DNA from 3 places in the Enterobacter hormaechei subsp. xiangfangensis genome. Region 1 is predicted to be linked to each of the others. Evidence: predicted binding sites of a transcription regulator. Region 1 holds the regulator's gene; each other region holds the start of a gene.

Region 1 (2,266 bases):
GGCGCTACGCGTTTCGCGACATGGGCATGCTGAGCTGGACCTGCGTGGTCGCGCGCGATCACCCGCTGGCAGCGCTGGAAGGGCCGCTGAGCGATGACACATTACGCAACTGGCCCTCGCTGGTGCTGGAAGATACCTCCCGCTCGCTGCCCAAGCGCATTACCTGGTTGCTGGATAATCAGCGCCGCGTGGTCGCGCCGGACTGGGAGTCGTCAGCCACCTGTCTGAGCGCGGGGCTGTGCGTTGGCATGGTGCCGGTGCATTTTGCGCGCCCGCGCATCGACGCGGGAGAGTGGGTGGCTCTGACGCTGGAAAACCCCTTCCCGGATGCCGCATGCTGTCTGACGTGGCAGCAAAACGACGTCTCGCCCGCCATGGCCTGGCTGCTGGATTATCTGGGAGACAGCGAAACGCTGAACCGGGAGTGGTTGCGGGAACCAGCATAGCTGGCCCCGGAAAGTGATTAACGACGGTAGTCGCGGAACGGACCGTCCGCAACGGAACGGCGTTCTATCAGGCGCGGGTGAACTTCAATGGACTGGGACTGTTCACGCTTGTTGACGATCCTGTCCAGCAGCATGTTGAAGGCCGTTTCACCCAGCGAATCTTTCGGCTGGTGAATGGTGGTCAGCGCCGGGGTAAAGAAGCGGGCGTTGCGCACGTTGTCATAGCCGATCACCGAGATATCCTGGGGGACGCGCAGGCCGAGTTCATCTGCCGCGCATAGCGCGCCCATCGCCATGATGTCACCGCCGCAGAACACCGCGGTAGGGCGATGCGGCTGGGAGACGATCTGCTGCATGGCGCGATAGCCTGACTCCGGCTCGAAGTCGCCCTGAACAATCCAGTTTTCCGGCACGGTGATCAGCGCCTCTTCCATCGCTTTCATGAAACCGGCCAGACGGCCAGCACCGGTGTTACGCTCCAGAGGTCCCGGGATCACGCCAATTTCACGATGACCGCGTTCTACCAGATAACGCCCCGCCATGTAGCCGCCTTCAAAGGCGTTATCAATAACGGAGTCGGTGAAGTCTGCGCGCGCCTCGCCCCAGTCCATGACCACCATCGGAATGTGGCGATACTCTTCCAGCATGGAAAGGACCGACTCAGGGTATTCAGAACACATTACCAGAAGACCGTCGACGCGCTTTTGCGCCATCATTGACAGGTAAGCGCGCTGTTTTTCAATGTTGTTCCACGCATTGCCCAGAATCAGGGTATAGCCTTTCTGGAAGCAGTTTTTTTCAACGGCTTCGATGATTTCAGCAAAATAGGCCGCTTCACTGCTGGTGGCCAGCAGGCCAATCGATTTGGTGTGATTAACCTTCAGGCTGCGGGCGACGGCACTTGGCGAGTAGTGCAGTTCTTTGATTGCCGCCCAGACGGCATTACGCGTCTCTTCAGCGACGAAACGCGTTTTGTTAATAACATGTGATACGGTTGTAGTGGAAACGTTTGCGCGTTTTGCTACGTCTTTAATTGTTGCCATTAAATGTCACTCCAGACCATATCCTAAGCTCCTGAAAAAATTGAAGGTAAACGTTTGCCTTCTCTCACCCTTATTACGCAAACATGAGTTGCGACACGCCGGGAAAACGACACAGGACGTCAGGAGGGGGTCAGTGGCCGGTACGCTAATAAATTTAGCGTGGAATTTTGTCCTATCTTGATGAAAAGGGGAAGAGGTAAAGTGGATATCCGTTTAAATCCTGGAAGATTTTTGACCTGAACTGTGTAAAAATGAGCAAGCTCACTTTTCGTAGGGTGAATAAAAGGAGAAAAATTGATGAGTACCGATCTGAAGTTTTCGCTGTTTACCACCATTGTTGTTCTTGCTCTGATTGTTGCCGGTGGTTTAACCGCTGCACTGCACTGATTCAGGCGGAGGGAGAACCTTCTCCCTCTCTTGCCGCTATTGTTACCTCTCCGGCAAAAATCTTTTGCCAAAATGTTAACTTCTCATTTTTTGTGATTGATGTCATGCTTTTGACTTCTTAGTTCTGTGCCGGGTTATGGCACGGTATCCGGAGCCTCTTCATGAAAATCAATTTTCCCCTGCTGGCCCTGGCGATTGGCGCCTTTGGGATTGGCACCACTGAATTCTCCCCGATGGGGTTATTGCCTGTTATCGCCCGGGGGGTAGACGTCTCTATCCCTGCGGCCGGTATGTTAATTAGCGCCTACGCGATCGGCGTGATGGTGGGCGCGCCGCTGATGACGCTGCTGCTTTCGCACCGTGCGCGCCGCAACGCGCTGATTTTCCTGA
Region 2 (2,266 bases), 370 kb from region 1:
AGGACGTGCCGCCAGGTAGAACGAACCGGTCTGCTTCAGGGTGGTGCCGTCTTTCAGCACCCGCACACCGCCCTGCAACAGTGCGGCGGAGTAGTACGGATCCCAGATAGCCCAGGCATCAACATTTTTTTGCTGAAACGCCGCGCGCGCATCGGCAGGCGTCAGGTAAACGGGCTGGATATCGGTGAATTTTAGGCCGGCCTCCTGCAACGCGCGCAGCAGCAGGTTGTGCGAGCTTGAACCTTTCTGGAAAGCAACCTTATGGCCTTTGAGGTCGGCGACGCTTTTGATCTCGCTGTTTTCGGGCACCAAAATAACCTCTGCCTTCGGCTTGGCTGGCTCAACGCCAACGTAAACCAGATCCGCCCCGGCAGCCTGCGCAAAGATCGGCGGGATATCGCCGGTGCTGCCTAAATCAATACTCCCGACGTTCAGCGCCTCCAGCATCTGTGGTCCGGCAGGGAACTCGACCCATGAGAATTTGGTCTCCGGGAAACGCTTCTCCAGCAACGCATGGCTTTTCGCCAGCACCATGCTGACGCTGCCTTTCTGATAACCGATACGCAGGCTCTCCGGCGCTTTCACCGTCGCCTGAGCCAGCGACGCCACTGCCAGCAGACCTGCCAGCCCGATACGGGTAACTGTTTTAAACATGCGCCACTCCTTGTGATTGATGAAATGCCGCCGCGTGGCGATCCCGACGGTTCAGGGCGTGCCAGAAGGTTTCAAGCGCGCTGTCGAGGCGGGTTTGCAGATTCGGCGTGAAATGCGGTTTATGCTGGTAGTCGATTACCTGTGAGTCGTCAGCGAAGACGCCATGCAGGATCTCCTGTGCTTTCAGCGCGTTCAGAACCGGCTTGAGGGCATAATCCACCGCCAGTAAATGGGCTACCGTACCGCCTGTGGCCAGCGGCAGGACGACCTTACCGTCCAGCGCACGTTCGGGCAGCAGATCGAGGAGCGTTTTCAGTGCGCCGGAAAAAGAAGCTTTATAAATCGGTGTCGCGACGACCAGCCCGTCAGCACTCTTAAGCTGTTCGATCAGGGTTTTCAGCGCCGGGCTGTCGAAACGGGCGTAGAGCAGATCTTCAGGCGCGAAATTGTGCAAATTCCAGTGACACACTTCGACATCCAGAGCATTAAGCTTTTCGCGAGCGTATTCCAGCAGTGCGCTGGAGCGAGAGGGGAAGCGGGGGCTTCCGGCCAGGGTAATGACGCGCATGGTTGCTCCTTATAACTAATTGTTTGCTTTTATCTAACATTCATAACAATTTTCAGGAGTGTGACATTGCGTGGTTATTCCACTAAATGATTTATCCTCAGGATGAATGCAGAAAAATGCATAAGAAGCGAACCGATAAGTAAACGATTGCGTTTTACGTGGCTTTTTTTGCCACAGGTCAATTCCCTTTCCGGGCGGGATCGCACATAATCCCCTCCCGGTTTGCACACCGGGAATCCAGGAGAGTTCATGTACTACCCCTTCGTTCGTAAAGCCCTTTTCCAGCTCGATCCTGAGCGCGCTCATGAATTTACATTTCAGCAGTTACGCCGTATTACAGGAACGCCTCTGGCCGCGCTGGTGCGTCAAAACGTGCCGGAAAAACCAGTTCAGTGCATGGGCCTGACTTTCAAAAATCCACTGGGCCTGGCGGCCGGTCTGGACAAAAATGGCGAATGCATTGATGCACTCGGTGCGATGGGCTTTGGCTCGATCGAAATCGGGACGGTAACGCCGCGTCCGCAGCCGGGAAATGACAAGCCACGTCTGTTTCGCCTGGTTGAAGCCGAAGGGCTGATCAACCGCATGGGCTTTAATAACCTTGGCGTCGATCATCTGGTTGAGAACGTTAAGAAAGCCCATTTTGATGGCGTGCTGGGTATAAATATTGGCAAAAATAAAGACACGCCGGTCGAGCAGGGTAAAGATGACTATCTGATTTGTATGGAAAAAGTCTATGCCTATGCCGGTTATATTGCGGTGAATATTTCCTCGCCTAACACCCCAGGGCTGCGTTCATTACAATATGGCGAAGCGCTCGACGATCTTCTTAGCGCCATTAAAAATAAACAAACGGCGCTACAGACGATCCACCATAAATATGTTCCGGTCGCGGTTAAGATCGCCCCGGATCTTTCGGCAGAAGAATTGATCCAGGTTGCCGACAGTTTAGTTCGCCATAATATTGATGGTGTGATTGCGACCAATACGACACTCGATCGCTCTCTCGTTCAGGGAATGAAAAACTGTGACGAAGCGGGTGGA
Region 3 (2,266 bases), 860 kb from region 1:
GGGCGGCGGTTTCGAGCCTGGCATGCGCCAGAAAGAGACGAAAGAAGCGATCAAAAACGAAGCGAACAACGGCCTGAAAAACACCCGTGGTACGCTGGCAATGGCCCGTACTCAGGCGCCACATTCTGCAACCGCACAGTTCTTCATCAACGTAGCGGACAACGACTTCCTGAACTTCTCTGGCGAAAGTCTGCAAGGCTGGGGCTACTGCGTATTCGCAGAAGTGGTTGAAGGGATGGACGTGGTCGACAAGATCAAAGCCGTTTCTACTGGCCGCAGCGGTATGCACCAGGACGTTCCTAAAGAAGACGTTGTGATTACAAGCGTGACCGTCAGCGAGTAATTCGTGGCGACACTCTTTATTGCGGATCTGCATCTGCAAACAGAAGAACCGGCGATAACCGCCGGTTTTCTGCGTTTTTTACGCGGTGAAGCGAAAAACGCCGACGCGCTGTACATTCTGGGCGACCTGTTTGAGGCCTGGATTGGCGACGACGATCCGAACCCGCTGCACCGTGAGATGGCTGCGGCCATTAAAACGCTGGTGGATTCCGGCGTCCCCTGCTATTTCATTCACGGCAACCGTGATTTCCTGATCGGCCAGCGCTACGCCCGCGAGAGCGGCATGACGCTGCTGCCGGAAGAGCAGGTGCTAAACCTCTATGGCCGCAATATTCTGATCATGCACGGCGACACGCTCTGCACTGACGATACCGGCTACCTGGCGTTTCGCGCCAAAGTTCACACCCCGTGGATCCAGAAAGTGTTCCTCGCCCTGCCGCTGTTTATTCGCAACCGCATCGCCGCCAGAATGCGCGCGGGCAGCAAGGCCGCCAACAGCAGCAAATCGATGACCATCATGGACGTCAACCCGCAGGCGGTGGTGAAGGTGATGGAGAAGCATCGCGTTCAGTGGCTGATCCATGGCCATACCCATCGTCCCGATGTGCATTCCCTTATCGCCAACGGCGAGCCCGCCCATCGCGTGGTTTTAGGGGCCTGGCACAGCGAAGGATCGATGGTCAAAGTCACGCCGGAAGGTGTTGAATTGATCGCCTTCCCGTTTTAACCCTCCCCGTCTTTTCGCCCATTTCCCGACCACGCAACCGTTTTCCTTGCCGGTATTACATGCTATTCTCTGTGCCCTCGAAAGCAGTGTGTTCCGCACCACAGGAGTTTTAAGACGCATGTCTTCCCGCAATAATCCGGCGCGTGTCGCCATCGTGATGGGGTCCAAAAGCGACTGGGCTACCATGCAGTTCGCCGCCGAAATCTTTGAAATCCTGAATGTTCCGCACCACGTCGAAGTGGTTTCCGCGCACCGTACGCCGGATAAACTGTTCAGCTTCGCCGAAAGCGCCGAAGAGAACGGTTACGAGGTGATCATTGCCGGTGCGGGCGGCGCAGCACATCTGCCGGGCATGATTGCCGCCAAAACGCTGGTGCCGGTACTGGGTGTTCCTGTGCAAAGCGCCGCGTTAAGCGGGGTTGATAGCCTTTACTCTATCGTCCAGATGCCGCGCGGCATTCCTGTCGGTACGCTGGCGATTGGTAAAGCGGGTGCGGCAAATGCCGCCCTGCTGGCCGCGCAGATCCTGGCGACGCATGATAAAGAGTTACATCAGCGTCTGGCGGAGTGGCGTAAAGCCCAGACCGACGAGGTGCTGGATAACCCGGATCCGCGGGGTGCAGCATGAAGCAGGTTTGCGTTCTTGGTAATGGTCAGCTTGGCCGGATGCTGCGTCAGGCCGGTGAGCCGCTGGGTATTGCCGTCTGGCCCGTCGGGCTGGATGCCGAGCCGGAAGCCGTGCCGTTCCATCAGAGCGTGATCACCGCCGAAATTGAACGCTGGCCGGAAACCGCCCTGACCCGCGAGCTGGCGCGTCATAACGCCTTTGTAAACCGCGACGTCTTCCCGATCATTGCCGACCGTCTCACGCAAAAACAGCTTTTCGACAAGCTCGGCCTCGCGACCGCGCCGTGGCAGCTGCTTTCCGATAAGCGCGAATGGGATGACGTCTTTGCGATGCTGGGAGACCTGGCGATTGTGAAGCGTCGCGTCGGCGGCTACGACGGCCGCGGGCAGTGGCGCCTGCGCGCGAACGACACCGCCGAGCTGCCGGATGACTGCTACGGCGAGTGCATCGTTGAGCAGGGCATTAACTTTAGCGGTGAAGTGTCGCTGGTTGGCGCGCGCGGGCATGACGGGCACACCGTTTTTTACCCGCTAACGCATAACCTGCATCAGGACGGGATTCTGCGCACC

The links. Region 1 encodes PurR, which represses purine synthesis genes. Its sites were predicted from a motif close to CANGCAAACGTTTGCNTG; they were not measured.
Region 2: the regulator PurR is predicted to act here: its motif matches at 1,359-1,376, upstream of pyrD (quinone-dependent dihydroorotate dehydrogenase).
Region 3: the regulator PurR is predicted to act here: its motif matches at 1,100-1,117, upstream of purE (5-(carboxyamino)imidazole ribonucleotide mutase).

Annotation. Positions count from the first base shown of each region.
Region 1 is NZ_CP017183.1:1,995,579-1,997,844, forward strand. Features, by position in the region: gene punR (DNA-binding transcriptional activator PunR) at 1-446, shown strand, start outside; gene purR (HTH-type transcriptional repressor PurR) at 464-1,489, opposite strand; gene cydH (cytochrome bd-I oxidase subunit CydH) at 1,787-1,876, shown strand; gene BFV63_RS09605 (MFS transporter) at 2,038-2,266, shown strand, end outside.
Region 2 is NZ_CP017183.1:1,622,265-1,624,530, forward strand. Features, by position in the region: gene BFV63_RS07580 (sulfonate ABC transporter substrate-binding protein) at 1-654, opposite strand, end outside; gene ssuE (NADPH-dependent FMN reductase) at 647-1,222, opposite strand; gene pyrD (quinone-dependent dihydroorotate dehydrogenase) at 1,472-2,266, shown strand, end outside.
Region 3 is NZ_CP017183.1:1,135,730-1,137,995, reverse strand. Features, by position in the region: gene ppiB (peptidylprolyl isomerase B) at 1-343, shown strand, start outside; gene lpxH (UDP-2,3-diacylglucosamine diphosphatase) at 347-1,069, shown strand; gene purE (5-(carboxyamino)imidazole ribonucleotide mutase) at 1,188-1,697, shown strand; gene purK (5-(carboxyamino)imidazole ribonucleotide synthase) at 1,694-2,266, shown strand, end outside.